One region of the Arthrobacter sp. 10T425 genome, then DNA from elsewhere that is predicted to be linked to it. Evidence: riboswitches for the same ligand, from Rfam matches in the RefSeq annotation. Region 1 holds a riboswitch; each other region holds the start of a gene.
What was found. Region 1 has a riboswitch for thiamine pyrophosphate ahead of thiO (glycine oxidase ThiO). Riboswitches for the same ligand answer to the same signal wherever they lie in the genome.
Positions count from the first base shown of each region.

Region 1 (5,109 bases):
CACGAGGACTGTGGACCATCCGGATGCGGACCGACGGCATACCCGGTTCGTCCCCGCCGCACGTCGACCCGGCCGGGCCGGACCGGGCCGGGCCTACCGATGATCGCGCCGGCGCGTCATCAAGAGCAAGGGTGATCAGGAGGTCCGGCCGGCGCAACCAGATCAGCCCCGCCGGCCGAGCGGGCGTTAGAGGAACTCGGCCCGGCCTTCCATTGCCGAGGACGCCAGTGCGTGTTCCCGCCGCGGGATCCTGCCGGCCGCTTTCGCCAGCCTGCCGGCGATGACGGCATGTTTGAAGGCCTCGCCCATGAGCACCGGATTCTGCGCACGGGTCACCGCCGTAGCCAACAGCACGGCGTCGCAGCCGAGTTCCATCGCCAGGGCAGCGTCCGAGGCCGTGCCGATCCCGGCATCCAGCACCACGGGCACGGACGCGCGCGAGACGATCAGCTCGATGTTGTGCGGGTTCAGGATGCCCAGTCCGGTGCCGATCGGGGCGCCCAACGGCATCACGGCCGTCGCGCCGAGGTTTTCGAGCCGGAGGGCAAGCACGGGGTCGTCGTTCGTGTAGGCGAAGACCTTGAAGCCTCGGGCCACGAGCTGTTCGGTTGCGTCCACGAGTTCGACGGCGTCCGGCAGCAGTGTGTGCTCGTCGGCAATGACTTCGAGCTTGACCCAGTCCGTTTCCAGGGCCTCCCGCGCCAGCTCGGCGGTAAGGACGGCGTCCTTGGCGGTGAAGCAGCCTGCCGTGTTGGGCAGTACCCGGATCTGATGGTCCTCGAGCAGCTGGAACAGCGAGCCCGTCTCCGCCGGCGAATAGCGGCGTATCGCCACCGTGGTCAGCTCCGTCCCGGACGCCACCAGCGCCGCCCCGAGCCCGTCCAGGCTCGGCGCACCGCCGGTTCCCATGATGAGGCGGGAGCCGAGCCTTACGCCGTCGACCACGAACGGATCGGCCACCGCACCGGTCATGGGGACGGCCTGTGCTCCTGCGAACGTCGTCTCGTTCATGCTGGTCATCCTCCTTGGACTGCCGTGACAAGTTCGACGTCGTCGCCGTCGGCGAGCGCCGTGGCGTGCCACTGGCTGCGCGGCACCACTTCGGCGTTGCGGGCGACGGCGACACCGAGCTTCCGCCCGTCGGCGGCGCGGCCGTCGGGGCCGATGCTCCGGCCAGTGAGCTGGCTGACGAGTGCGGAGACGGAGGCGCCGTCGGCGACGCTCTGATCCGTTCCGTTAAGTCGGATGTTCATGCTGCTTCCTTCTTAGGGCTGTCCCCGGACGTAACCGGGATGCGGGAAAAACGGTCGGGGCGGAACCCGGCCCAGCGCGGGTCCGGCGTGAAATCCATGAGTTGCCGGCACACGGCGGCAGCGGCGGGGGTCAGCAGGACGCCGTGCCGGAAGAATCCTGTGGCGATAATGAGTCCCGGGACGTCGCCGCCGTCCGCTTGTGCGACCCGCCCCAGCAGCGGGGCATTGTCCGGGGTTCCGGGCCGCGCCCGCGCCGTGGCTTCCAAAAGCTCCAGCTCGGCGACCGCAGGCACCAGCTGCTGGGCATCCCGCAGCAGCTGGTAAATGCCGCCGGCGGAAACTGCGTGCGGATCCGACGGTCCATCCTCCCGCTGGGTGGCCCCGATCACCACGGTGCCGTCCTGGCGGGGGACGATGTACACCGGGATGCCGCGCACCATGCCCCGCACGGTGGCCGTGAGCAGCGGTTGCAGATGCGGAGGCACGCGGAGCCGGAGGATGTCGCCGTAGACGGGCCGCAGCGGCAGCGCCAGCCCGGCCGGTAGCTCCTCGAGCGCGGCGGCGCCGAGCCCGTTGGCGACCACGGTCTCGGCAGCCCGCACGGTACCGCCGCCGGCCAACCGCACACCCGCCACCTGTCCGTCCTGCCACAGCAGTCCTGCCGCGCGCCGCCGGACGAAGCTGCCGCCTTCCGCACCGAGCACGCCGGCGAGCCGGGTGATCAGCAGGCGGGGGTCCACCTGGTGGTCGGCCGGGATGTCGAAGGCACACGAGATGCCGGGACTCAGGAGGGGCTCCCGGGTGCGCGCCTCGCGCACTGTCAGTGGCTCCACGGCCAGGCCGCATGCCTTCTGGACTTCCCTCAAGTCCGCGAGCGCGCGCCGGTCCGCCGCGTCGGCCCCCACCGCCAGGGTCGGCGTCGTTAAGTAGCCGGTACCTGCCGGCGAATCCGCGCCGGCGGCACCGGCGTCTAGAGCCGCAGCGAATCCTGGCCACAACCGGGAGGCCTCAAGCATCAGTTCCAGGAGCTGTTCCTCCTGGTAGTGCAGTTCACTCACGGGGGCCAGCATGCCGGCCGCGGCCCAGCTGGCTCCGCTGCCGGGAGCATCATCGATCAGGACCACGGATCGGCCCGAGCGGATGGCCTCGAACGCGATGCCATGGCCGATCACCCCGCCGCCGATCACGGCCACGTCGGCAGTCGTATCCCCCGCGATGATTCCCTCTGCGGTACCGGGCCCCGTGTCACAAACCTGGGCGTCGGCGTCATTTGCGGCTCCGGCCGCACGGCCGGCTCGTGTGCCCATGAAGAATTCCTTCCCTACGCCGGTACTAGCCGGATCAGGTCAAGCGGTCGGCTCTGACGCCCTCTCAGCCGGGCAGCGGCGACATGGCTGCTGCGGGCTCCCGCGGTATGCGCCCAGTTTAGAGGAACTAGGCTGGTCCCATGAGCCAGGACCCCCTCCACACCACCGCCCGCCTCTATCTCTGCACCGACGCCCGCAGGGACCGCGGCGACTTCGAGGACTTTGTGGACGCCGCCTTCGCCGGCGGCGTGGACATCATCCAGTTGCGCGACAAGTCGCTCGAGGCCTCCGAGGAGCTGGAACTGCTGGAGGTCCTGCACACCGCGGCGCAGCGCCACGGGCGGCTGTGGGCCGTCAATGACCGGGCGGACATCGCCTCCCTGTCCGGGGCTCCGGTGTTCCATGTCGGTCAGAAGGACATTTCGCTCGACGCCGCCCGCGGCTTTCTCGGCAAGGATGCCGTGATCGGCCTGTCCACCCACAGCCCGAAGCAGGTGGACGCCGCCATCGCTGCCGCGCCAGGCCGCAAAGGGCTCGATTATTTCTGTGTGGGCCCCGTGTGGGCGACGCCCACCAAGCCCGGACGCGCCGCCGTCGGCCTCGATCTGGTGCGCTACGCCGCCCAGGCGATCGGCGGGGCGGACGCGGAGGGAACCGGCAAGGTCGACGAAAGCGTGCTGCCGTGGTTCGCAATCGGCGGGATCGACCTCAGTAACGTGGAGCAGGTAGTCGATGCCGGTGCCCGGCGGATCGTCGTGGTCCGGGCGATCACCGACGCCACTGATCCGGCCCACGCCGCCGGAGCCTTGCTGGCGGCGCTGGACGCCGCCGCATCCTAAGCAGGTCCCCAGCCCGTAATGCCGGCCGGCACTGAATCTATCCGGCGAGACCCAGCTCCGTCATCCGGCGCGCGTGGTTCGCTGCGAGTTCGGCCGCCAGGCCGTTGACCAGCGCCCGGGCGCCGGCGTCGTCCAGCCCTGACAGTCCGCCGAGGAACGCGTGCTCGGCGCTGACACGCTGGGCGTGGTTCAGCACTTCCCCCAGCAGACGCCTGGCCCACAACGCCAGGCGCGACGCCAGCCGGGGGTCATCGGCCAGGGCCGCCTTGATGCGCGCCTGCAGCACGGCCGTGGACTCACCGGTGGAGCGGACCTGCCCGATCAACTCACGGGTCGCGGCGTCGACGTACCGGCCCACGACGCCGTAAAAGTCCGCGGCGACCGTGTCGATCACGTAGGCCTTCATGAGGGCCTCGTACCAGTCCGACGGGCGCGTGCGTTCGTGGAAGTGGTCCACCGAGGGCTGGAACGGCAGCATGGCGGCCTCCGTATCCAGGCCCATGTGTTCGAGCCGGATTCGGACGAGTTCGTAATGCTGGAACTCGACCACCGCCATCCTGCCCAGCAACGCACGGTCATGCAGCGTGGGCGAATACCGGGCACTCGAGGACAGCCGCTCGAAGGCGGAAAGCTCGCCGTACGCCAAGACTCCCAGCAGGTCGGCAAGGAAGCTGTTGTAGAGGGCAGGATCGTCCGCAGTTGCGCTCATCATCCAAGACTAATAGCGGAAATCGGGCTACCCTGATTTTCGTGTCACATCATCGCCTGACCCCCAGTGTCCACGAGCAGCAGAACCAGCTTGCCGGGGCACTCAAGGCGTTGCGCACCACGCTGGAACTGCCCGGCCCGTTCCCCGAGGATGTGCTGCGCGACGCGGAGGCGGCGGTGGCCGAGCACAAGCTCCCGGACCTTGACCTCACGCACGTCGAGTTCGTGACTATCGATCCGGCATCGTCCACCGACCTGGACCAGGCCCTGTTTATCGAACGGAGCAACGGCGGCTACAAGGTCTTCTACGCCATCGCCGACGTCCCCTCCTTTGTCGCCCCGGGCGGGGCGCTGGACGCCGAGACCCGGCGCCGCGGCCAGACCTTCTACACCCCGGACGGCCGGATTCCGCTGCATCCGGAGATTATCAGCGAGGCCGCCGGCAGTCTGCTCGCCGGGCAGCTGTGCGCGGCGTTCGTCTGGGAGTTCGAGCTCGACGCCGCGGCAGAGGTCGCCTCGGTCCTCGTGCGCCGGGCACAGGTCCGCAGCCGCGCGAAGCTCAACTACAAAGGCGTCCAGGCCGAGCTCGACGCCGGCACCGCGGCGCCCGTGCTGCAGCTGCTGAAAGAAGTAGGCCTCAAACGGGTGGAACTGGAACGACTGCGCGGCGGCGCGAGCCTGAACATGCCGGAACAGGAGATCCAGCAACTGCCCGACGGCGGCTACCGGATCGTAGCGGCCCCGCCGCTGCCGGTGGAGGACTGGAACGCCCAGATTTCACTCATGACCGGGATGGCAGCCGCGGCGCTCATGCTCCAGGGCAAAGTCGGCATCCTGCGCACCATGCCCGCCCCGGACGAGGCATCACTGCGCCACTTCCACCGGCAGACCCACGCCCTCGGCAAGCCCTGGGACGGGGAAATGCGCTACGGCGAGTACCTGCGGACCCTTGACCCGACGGACCCCCGGCAGCTGGCCATTGTGCATTCGGCCGGGATGCTC
Region 1 is NZ_JBFTGZ010000013.1:123,988-129,096, reverse strand. Features, by position in the region: gene AC1DDH_RS15595 (thiazole synthase) at 187-1,011, opposite strand; gene thiS (sulfur carrier protein ThiS) at 1,017-1,253, opposite strand; gene thiO (glycine oxidase ThiO) at 1,250-2,560, opposite strand; TPP riboswitch at 2,554-2,674, opposite strand; gene thiE (thiamine phosphate synthase) at 2,701-3,399, shown strand; gene AC1DDH_RS15575 (ferritin-like fold-containing protein) at 3,437-4,111, opposite strand; gene AC1DDH_RS15570 (RNB domain-containing ribonuclease) at 4,150-5,109, shown strand, end outside.

Region 2 (5,109 bases), on a different contig from region 1:
GGCCTTTGACGAGGGCGTCAACTTCACCGGCATCGTGCTCTCCAAGCTCGACGGCGACGCCCGCGGCGGCGCCGCGCTCTCCGTCGCGTCGGTGACCGGCAAGCCGGTCATGTTCGCCTCCACCGGCGAAGGCGTGGACGACTTCGAGCTCTTCCACCCGGACCGCATGGCCTCGCGCATCCTCGACATGGGTGACGTCCTCACCCTGATCGAGCAGGCCGAGAAGTCCTGGGACAAGGATGAAGCCGCCCGGATGGCGAAGAAGTTCGCCGACCAGGAAGACTTCACCCTCGATGACTTCCTCGCCCAGATGCAGCAGATCCGCAACATGGGCTCCATGAAGAAGATGCTCATGATGATGCCGGGTGCGCAGAACATCCGCCAGCAGCTGGAGCAGTTCGACGAGCGCGAGATCGACCGTGTCGAGGCCATTGTCCGCTCGATGACCCCGCACGAGCGCGTGGCTCCGAAGATCATCAACGGCTCCCGCCGGGCCCGTATTGCGCGCGGTTCCGGCGTGCACGTCTCCGAGGTCAACGGACTGCTGGAACGTTTTGCCCAGGCCCAGAAGATGATGAAGAAGATGGCCGCCGGCGGCGGGATGCCCGGCATGCCGGGGATGCCCGGCATGGGCGGCGGGGGCGGTGCCCGCAAGGGAGCCAAGTCCGCGCCCAAGAAGAAGGCCCGCTCCGGCAACCCGGCCAAGGCGGCGCAGGAACTGCGCGACGCCGAGGCCCGGCGTGCCGCCGGCCCCAAGGCGTTGCCCACCGGCGCGTCGTTCGGCCAGCAGGGCGGCGACTTCGATCCGTCCCAGCTGAACCTGCCCAAGGGTTTCGACAAGTTCCTCGGCGGCAGCAAGTAGCCGCAAGTGCTGACGGCCGCCGGCACTGTGTCGCCGGCGGCATCAGCACTGAAGTGCCATAGGGTTAGACAATGTTCAAGCAGCGCGTAGTCTTCGTCCACGGGGACGGCAGCTTCGGCGCCGCCGCGTGGCCAAAACAGCACGGAATGGCGCTGGACTACGACGCCCTGTTCCTGCGGCGGCACGGGTTTGACGCCGTCGCGGAACCGCTCGAATCCAACTTCGCGGCCGACGCCGCCATCGTGCTCGCCTCGCTGGCAGACGACGGCCGCGGCGAGGCCGGCGGCCATGTGGTGGCCCATTCGCAGGGCGCGATCGCGGCGATGATGGCCGCCGTCGAGCGGCCCGACCTCGTCCAGTCGCTGACCCTGGTGGAACCGGCCTGCCTGTCCCTGACCGCGGAGCTCCCGGCCACCGCCGCGCACCGGGCCCTGATGCAGCCGCTCTTCGACGTCCGGTACAACCTCAGCGACGACGACTTCCAGCGGGAGTTCATCCGCCGCGCGTTCGCGGCCGACGCCCCGGGAGCCACGACGCCGGAGGCCCTCCGGGCTGCGCGCCGGCTCCGCCTGCAGGCGCCGCCGTGGGAAGCCCCGCTGCAGATCGTGCCGGGCGTGCCGACCCTTGTCCTGACCGGCGGCTGGGAACCGCTGTATGAGGAAATTGCCGGTTACCTGCGCGAGACCGGCGCCCTGCACCGCACGGCGCCGGGAGGGCACCGGCCCCAGGATTCAGCCGAAGGGGACCGGGCCATCCGCTCCTACATTGCCGAGGTCAGCCGGCACCAGCACGCCCGGGCGTCCTAGGAAGCTGCGGGTTCTCCCACCGAGGGCTGCGGCAGGTAGACCTTGCCGCCCGAGGCGAGGAACTCGTTGCTCTTCGCCCGTATTCCGGCCGCCATCTGCGCTAGGGCCGCCTGCGAATCTGCTGATCCATATTCGTCCCGGATGTCCTGGCTGATCCGCATGGAGCAGAACTTCGGGCCGCACATCGAGCAGAAGTGGGCTGTCTTGGCCGGCTCCGCGGGAAGCGTCTCATCATGGAAGGCCTCGGCCGTGACCGGGTCCAGGGACAGCGCGAACTGGTCCCGCCAGCGGAACTCGAACCTTGCCTTGGACAGGGCATCGTCGCGTTCGTGCGCGCCCGGGTGGCCCTTGGCGAGGTCCGCGGCATGGGCGGCGATCTTGTAAGTGATCACGCCCGTCTTCACATCGTCCTTGTTCGGCAGCCCGAGGTGTTCCTTGGGCGTGACGTAGCAGAGCATGGCAGTGCCGTAGCGGGCGATCTCGGTGGCGCCGATCGCCGAGGTGATGTGGTCATAGCCCGGTGCGATGTCCGTGACGAGCGGCCCGAGTGTGTAAAACGGGGCGCCCTTGCAGAGTTCCTGCTGGCGCTCCACGTTTTCCCGGACGAGGTGGAAGGGCACATGCCCGGGGCCCTCCACCATGACCTGCACGTCGAAGTCCCAGGCCCGCTGCGTGAGCTCGGCCAGGGTGTCCAGTTCGGCGAACTGTGCCGCGTCGTTGGCATCCGCCGTCGCGCCCGGCCGCAGCCCGTCGCCCAGCGAGAACGCGACGTCGTAGCGTGCGAAGATCTCGCACAGCTCATCGAAGTGGGTGTACAGAAAGTTCTCCCGGTGGTGCGCCAGGCACCAGCCAGCCATGATGGAACCGCCGCGGGACACGATGCCGGTGACCCGGTTGGCCGTCAGGGGCACATACCGCAGCAGCACGCCCGCGTGGATGGTCATGTAGTCCACGCCCTGCTCGCACTGTTCGATCACGGTGTCCCGGAAGATCTCCCAGGTCAGGGCGTTCGCCTCACCGTTGACCTTCTCCAGCGCCTGGTAGATCGGGACCGTTCCGATGGGGACGGGGGAATTACGGATGATCCACTCGCGCGTGGTGTGGATGTCATCCCCGGTGGAGAGGTCCATGACGGTGTCCGCGCCCCACTGCGTGGCCCACTGGAGTTTGTCGACCTCCTCGGCGATGGAGCTGGTCACGGCTGAGTTGCCGATATTGGCGTTGATTTTCACCAGGAACGACTTGCCGATGATCATCGGCTCGGATTCGGGGTGGTTGACGTTGTTGGGAATGATCGCGCGGCCCGCGGCCACCTCGCTGCGCACCAGCTCCACATCGCAGTTCTCGCGCAGCGCGACGAACCGCATTTCCTGGGTGATGACACCGTCCCGGGCGTAGCGCATCTGCGTGACGGTCCTGCCCTCAACGGCCCGGCGCGGCACCGGCCGGCCGCCCCGCCACTCGGCCGACGCAGCACCGCGGCGCACCGCCGATTTGCCGTCGTCGAGCAGCTCCCGTTCGCGGCCGGCGTAGGGTTCGGTGTCCGCCCTGGCCTCAATCCAGGGGGTGCGGAACGGCTCCAGCCCGCGGACCGGATCGCTGCCCGGGCCGGCAGTGCGGTACACCCGGAACGGCGGGTTCCGGACGTCGCCCGGGGAGGGTTCCAGGGCGATCTCGGTCACCGGCACGCGGATGCCATGCTCGGGATCCGTGCTGAAGGCCAGCGAGTGGGACTTCAGCGACTGCGTGGTGGCTGCGGACTGAATTTGGACAGGGCTGTGCTGTGTCACTTGGGTGTTCACGGAAAAGCTCACTTCCTTCGCCGGCATTACCCGGACAGGTTCAACGGTCGCAGGCTGCGTCAGCCCGATCTCAGCCCCTGCAGGGGCACCCGTGTGGTCGTAGACGAAACTACCACGCACCTCCGGCCGGCCCTCGAGTGTGACGGAGTGCGGTCGGGCCGCGGTGTTAGCGTGGCATTGTGACTCTGCCCAGGGCCGTGCCCCGCATCCGGATGGCGACGCCGGAAGACCTCCCGGCGCTGCCGGTTCTCGAGGCCTCAGCAGACCGCATCCTCGAAGCGGAGCTGGGGAACCAGACGCTCCCGGCTCCGGAGTTGACGACGCCGGTTGAGCCGCTCTTCACACTTGTCGCCGGTAACCCGCCCGTAGGGTTTGCCCGCGTTGACGAGGTCGGCGGCCAGGCCCATCTGGAACAGCTCTCCGTGCAGCCGGACTCCGCCGGGCGGGGGATAGGACGGTCCCTGGTGGAGGCAGCCCTTGATGCGGCCCGGAGCCGTGGCTATTTATCGATGACGCTTTGCACCTTCGAAGGCGTCCCGTTCAATGCGCCGTTTTATGCGAGCTGCGGTTTCGAGGAACTCGCCCAGCCAGGACAGGCGTTGGGCGCCCTGCGGATCCACGAAGCGCAGCTGGGGCTGGACGGTCTTGGCCGGCGGATCGTCATGCGGATTAGGCTTTAGGTCATGACCGGCATCATCGAGTTCAGCGGCCCCATCCTCACCGCGGCGGACCAGAAACGCCGCGGGCTCTGGTCGGTGGGCGGCCTGCTAACCTTCCGCCGTCCGGCCGCCGCGCCTGACCTCGTGCTGGACGGCTGGGTCATGCCCGGCCTCGTGGACGCGCACTGCCACATCGGCCTCGGCCCGGGCGGGGACGTTACCGAGGACACCGCGGAATCCCAGGCCCTGGCGGACCGCGACGCCGGGACACTCCTGGTCCGCGACGCCGGCGCCGTCCACAACACCCGCTGGCTCCAGCAGCGCGCGGACCTGCCCCGGATCATCCGCTCCGGCAGGCATCTCGCCAGGACCCGGCGCTACCTGCCGGGCCTGGCCGTCGAGGTCGAGCCGGAGGATCTCGTCGAGGCCGTGCGGAAGCAAGCCCGCGCGGGCGACGGCTGGGTCAAGCTCGTGGGGGACTGGATCGACCGCGACGCCGGCGACCTCGCCGCCAGCTTTCCCGCCCGGACCATCAGGGACGCCGTCCAGGCCGCCCACGATGAGGGGGCCCGCGTCACCGCACACTGCTTCGCCGAAGACACCCTCGATGACATGCTCGACGCCGGGATCGACTGCATCGAGCACGCCACCGGGCTGCTGCCGCGGCACCTGCCGCGCTTCCTCGAACAGGGTGTTCCCATCGTGCCCACCCTGATCAACATCGCCACGTTCCCGGACATCGCCGCCCGGGCGGCGGCCAAGTTCCCCCGCTACGCAGCCCACATGCGCTCGCTGTGGGAGCGCCGGGCGGAGCGGATCCTCGAAGCCCACGAGGCCGGGCTGGCGATCTATGCCGGTACCGACGCCGGCAGCGTGATCAGCCATGGCAGGATCGTGGACGAGATCCAGGCCCTGCACGCCGCCGGCCTTCCCGCCGCTGCCGCCCTCAACGCCGCGAGCTGGTCTGCGCGGACCTGGCT
Region 2 is NZ_JBFTGZ010000022.1:35,483-40,591, forward strand. Features, by position in the region: gene ffh (signal recognition particle protein) at 1-862, shown strand, start outside; gene AC1DDH_RS19420 (alpha/beta fold hydrolase) at 934-1,668, shown strand; gene thiC (phosphomethylpyrimidine synthase ThiC) at 1,665-3,470, opposite strand; TPP riboswitch at 3,466-3,573, opposite strand; gene AC1DDH_RS19430 (GNAT family N-acetyltransferase) at 3,650-4,150, shown strand; gene AC1DDH_RS19435 (amidohydrolase family protein) at 4,154-5,109, shown strand, end outside.
Region 2: another riboswitch for thiamine pyrophosphate. It lies ahead of thiC (phosphomethylpyrimidine synthase ThiC); the one in region 1 lies ahead of thiO (glycine oxidase ThiO).

Region 3 (5,109 bases), on a different contig from region 1:
GATCTCGCTGCGCCAGGAACTGCCGCTGCTGGTCTGGCTCGTCTTTGTCTGGGGCGCGCTCTGGCAGAACTTCAGCCCGGGCAATCTCCTCTTCGGCGCCCTCATCGCGGTGCTCGTGGCGCGCATTTTCTATCTGCCCCCGGTGGAACTCGGCGGCCGCTTCAACGTGCTCCGCGCCGTGCCGTTCGCCCTCATCTTCCTCGGAAAAGTCGTCGCGGCAAGCTTCCAGGTCCTGTACCTGGCCGTCGTCCGCGGCCCCAACGTGGTCAGCGCAGTCGTAGCCGTGCCGCTCCGAAGCCATTCGGACCTCCTGGTCACGGCCACCGGGCACGTGATCTCGCTGATTCCCGGGTCCCTCGTGGTGGAGGTGGACAGGTCGACGTCCACGCTCTACATCCACGGCATCAACGTCCGCAATGCCGAGGACGCGGCCAAGCTGCGCAAAGAGGTCCGGGACACCGAGGCCGGGCTGATCCGGATCATGGGGACCAAAGCCGAACTTTCCGCCCTGACACAGGAGACCGCCGCATGATGCAGACCGTCCTGACGGTGACCGCCGTCGTACTGTCCCTGGCCGCCGCGGGGGCGATCGTCCGGATCGCGCGGGGGCCCTCGCTGCTGGACCGGGTTCTGGCCGCCGACGTGCTGCTGGCCATCTTCGGCGCGGCCCTGTGCATCGACATGGCCGCCAACCGGCACCTGAACAACCTGATGCTGCTCGTTGCGATTTCCCTGATCGGCTTCGTCGGCTCGGTCACCGTGGCCCGGTTCGTGGCCGACAGGCGGGAGGGCGTCCGTGAATCCTGACACAGTGATCGACGCCGTCTCCGCCGTGTTCATGGTGACAGGAGCCCTGATGTCCCTCGCGGCCGCCATCGGGCTGCTGCGATTCCCGGACCTCATGAGCAGGATGCACGCGGCCACCAAACCGCAGGTCCTCGGCCTGTTCCTGCTGCTGGCGGCCCTCGGCCTGCAGATGCGCACCTGGTCGGTGTGGCCCGTCCTGCTGGTGGCCTGGCTCTTCCAGCTGCTCACCGTCCCCGTGTCCGCCCACATGGTGGGCCGGGCCGGCTACCGGACCAAGCACCTGCACCCGGAGCTGCTGAGCTCCGACGAGCTCGAGGCGGTAGTCCAGAAGGCCGCCCAGCAGGCGGCCACGCACGGAGCGGACGACGACGACCGCTGAGCCCCGTCCGGCCCGGCCGGCACGTCGACGGACGCGGCCGGGGCCTTCGACGGCCGCGGCGGGCGCCGCGGCCGGTCGGGTCAGGTCAGACGACGTCCTGGGTCTTGGCGAAGCGGGTGATCGCGCGCTGGGTGCCGCGGTTGGCGAGCACCTGGATGATGGCGCTGACCGAGGCGGAGATCAGGGCGAACGTCAGGGCCGAGCGCAGGGTGGTGGGAACGTCGTCCTCCTGGCCCTTGGGCGGCTTGTTGCCCGTGGACTTTTCCCACATGGTGTCCACCAGCTTGGTGCCGGCAAAGCCGGCCAGGAGGCTGACGCCGGTGCCGAGCAGCTTGATGAGGATGTTCATTCTTCGGTCTCCTTGGGACGGGAACGGTTTTCCCCTAGCCTAGCGTTCCGGGGTGAGGACCATCCGCAGGGCCTCGACCACGAGTTCGTGATCCGCCTTCTGGGGCAGGCCGGAGACGGTGACGACGGCGACGGCGCCCGTGCCGCGCACGTAAATGGGAAACGCCCCGCCGTGGGCGGCGAACTCCGACTGATCCCACCAGGCGTTGTCCTCGATCCTTCCGCCGGCAGCGCGGGCCCGGAGGCCCACCAGCAGGGACGGGACCTCGTACCGCAGGGCGGTGCGCTTCTTGGCGTTGATCCAGCGCTCATTGTCCGGTGTGGCGCCGTCCAGCGCGGCGTGGAAGAGCACCTGCTCGCCTTTGGTGATGTCGACGGCGATGGGCAGCGAGCGTTGCCTGCCCAGCTCGACAAGGAGGAGCCCGAGGTCCAGGGCGTCATCCTTGCTGAACGACGCGAACTGGAGCGCCTCTATCTCGGCCAGCACGCGGCCGATAAGCGCCGCCAGGGAACCCCGCGGCTGCGGCTCACTCGAGTCGGGATCGTATTCCCCGGAGGGATCTTGGGTGACCGGTGTGTGCGACAAAATGTTCCAGCTTTCCGGTGGGTGACGAGGCCGCCCGCTGGCGGGTCCGGGGGTCCGGCACGACGACTCTACCAAGAGGGATTTCCGGGCCGCCGGGACTGCCGCCGTCCGGTCCACGATTGTGACGGCACACCACTGAAAACCCGGCCGTCCGGGTGTAAACTGAGCCAGCCCACAAGGGCGAAAATAGTTACGACAGGGGAGCGCCGCCGTCGGGCATCGCCGGAACAATCCGGGGAAACCTTTGGTGGGCGCTGAGAGTGCGGACAGCCGCAGACCCTCGAACCTGATCCGGTTAGTACCGGCGCAAGGGAGTCGAGTTCTCAGGGTGCGCGGAGGGCGGCGGAAGCCGAGACCGGCCGGCGCACCCTCCCCTCCTGTTCCTCAGGAGGACGACATGACAGATATTTCAGCACAGCATGGTTCCGCCAGCCGTTCATCCGCCCGGCGCAACTACAGCTGGCGCGTGGTGGACATTGTGGTGGCCGCGTTGATCGCCGTTGCCGGCGGCGTCATTTTCTGGGCCTGGTCCCAGGGCGCGAACCTGATCTCGACTCCGGTCAACGCGGTCTACCCGCCGTTGAGCGGACTCTACGCCGGCGGCTGGATGATCCCGGCGGTGCTGGGCATGCTCATCATCCGCAAGCCGGGCGCCGCACTCTTCTGCGAAACCGTCGCGGCCACCGGCGAGCTCATCATGGGTTCGCAGTACGGCACCACGGTGCTGATCTCCGGCATCCTGCAGGGCCTCGGCGCCGAACTGGTCTTCGCGGCCTTCCTCTACAAGAAGTTCAACCTGCCCGTCTCCGTGCTGGCCGGCGCCGGCGCTGGCCTCTTCTGCGGCCTGAACGACTCCTTCCTGCCGTGGGGCTGGAACATCGCCTACGAAGCCGGCGACAAGCTCGCCTACATCGTCTTCACCACGATCTCCGGCGCAGTGATTGCCGGCGGACTGGCCTGGCTCGCCACCCGCGGCCTGGCGAAAACCGGAGTGCTGGGCTCCTTTGCCTCCCGCAAGGCCGCCACGGAGCCCGTCTTCTCCTGAGCCCCGTCGCTGAATCCTGCAGAGAATCATGAGATCTTCACCGAGCGTCCGGCCGGCCGCCGTCACGGCCCGCGGCTGGGGCTGGCGGCATGCCGGACGGACCAGGCCCGCCGTCAGCGGCCTTGACCTGGACATCCGGCCGGGGGAGCGCGTGCTCCTGCTGGGGCCCTCCGGCGCCGGCAAGTCGACGCTGCTCCACGCCCTGGCCGGCGTTCTGGGCGACGGCGCGGCCGGCGACTCCGGGGACCCCGGCGACTCCGGCGACGCCGAGAACACAGACGAGACCGGCAGCCTCCTGATCGACGGTGCCGCGCCACGGGCGCAGCGCGGCCGCGCCGGGCTGGTGCAGCAGGACCCGGAAACGCAGGTGGTGCTCTCCCGCCTCGGCGACGACGTCGCCTTCGGGGCGGAGAACCTCGCCGTCCCGGCGGCGGAGATCTGGCCGCGCGTGCGCGAGGCCCTCGACGACGTCGGGCTGGGACAGCTGCCGCTGGACCACCCGACGGCGGCCCTCTCCGGCGGCCAAAAGCAACGGCTCGCGCTCGCCGGGATCCTCGCGATGCGGCCAGGGCTGCTGCTGCTCGACGAGCCGACCGCCAACCTCGACCCCACGGGCGTCCTGGAGGTCCGCGACGCTGTGGGCCGCTGCCTGGACAAGACAGGCGCCACGCTGGTGGTCGTGGAGCACCGGGTGGGGGTCTGGAAAGACCTGGTGGACAGGATCGTGGTGCTGCAGCCAGGGTCCGCCACGGACTCCGCGGTCTTGATTGACGGACCGCCGGACCGGGTCCTGGCCGAGGCGCGGGACATGCTCATCGGTGCGGGCGTCTGGGTGCCGGGCTACGTCCCGGCGACGCGGATGCGCACACCGGCGCGGGGCGCGGGACAGACTCTGCTCGCGGCCGACGCGCTCGCGGTGTCCCGCGAACGGCCGCGGCGGGCCGGGCTGCGCGACGGCTTCCGCACCATCGCGCCGCGTCCGGTCCAGTCCGGGGTCTCGGTCCGGGTCCGCGCCGGCGAGGCGCTGACCATCACCGGACAGAACGGCACAGGGAAGTCCACCCTGGCGCTGACGCTGGCCGGTCTCCTGCGGCCCGTCGCGGGAACAGTCTCGGCCACGGCGGAGCTGAGCAGCCCCGCCACCGGTCACTCCAGCGGTCGCTCCAGTGGCCGCGTACGCGACGGCCGCGTACGCGACGGCGCCGGACCCGATCCCTACCGGTGGAAGGCCCAGCAGCTGATCGCCAGGATCGGAACCGTCTTCCAGGAACCCGAGCACCAGTTCGTTACCGGCAAGGTCCTCGACGAGCTCATGTTCGGACCGCGCCACCTCGGCTACGGCGAAGACCGCGTGGACGAACTGCTGGAGCGGCTGCGGCTGACGGAGCTTGTGGACGCCAACCCCTACACGCTCTCCGGCGGCGAGAAGCGGCGCCTTTCGGTAGCCACTGTGCTGGCGGCGCACCCCCAGGTGCTGGTCCTGGACGAGCCCACCTTCGGCCAGGATGCCAATACCTGGGCCGAACTCGCCTCGTTCCTCTCCGAGCTCCTCGACGCCGGCACCGCCGTCGTGTCCGTGACGCATGACGCCGAATTCAGCGCCGTCCTCGGCGGCGCCGAACTCCGCCTCCGGCCACGGGAAACCGCCGCCGCGGACGCTCCCGGCCCGGATCTCGAGCTGCCGGAGGGGGCCTCGCCATGAGGGACGCGCTGAGCCTGCGCGGCAACCATGCGCTGCTGACCCGAGCCAACCCGCTCGCCAAGTTCACGGCGGTCACCCTGATCACCCTGGTCCTGGCGCTCTCCATTGACTGGGTGTCGGCGTCGGTGGCGCTGGCGTTCGAACTGCTGCTCCTGCCGCTGGCGGGCCTGACTGTGGCCTTGCTGTGGCAGCGCGGCTGGCCGCTGATCCTCGCCGCGGCGCTGGGCGGCTGGAGCACGGCC
Region 3 is NZ_JBFTGZ010000009.1:152,273-157,381, reverse strand. Features, by position in the region: gene AC1DDH_RS12575 (Na+/H+ antiporter subunit E) at 1-532, shown strand, start outside; gene AC1DDH_RS12570 (MrpF/PhaF family protein) at 529-807, shown strand; gene mnhG (monovalent cation/H(+) antiporter subunit G) at 839-1,186, shown strand; gene AC1DDH_RS12560 (DUF4235 domain-containing protein) at 1,272-1,535, opposite strand; gene AC1DDH_RS12555 (heme-degrading domain-containing protein) at 1,575-2,120, opposite strand; TPP riboswitch at 2,308-2,451, shown strand; gene AC1DDH_RS12550 (ECF transporter S component) at 2,518-3,165, shown strand; gene AC1DDH_RS12545 (ABC transporter ATP-binding protein) at 3,194-4,867, shown strand; gene AC1DDH_RS12540 (energy-coupling factor transporter transmembrane component T family protein) at 4,864-5,109, shown strand, end outside.
Region 3: another riboswitch for thiamine pyrophosphate. It lies ahead of AC1DDH_RS12550 (ECF transporter S component); the one in region 1 lies ahead of thiO (glycine oxidase ThiO).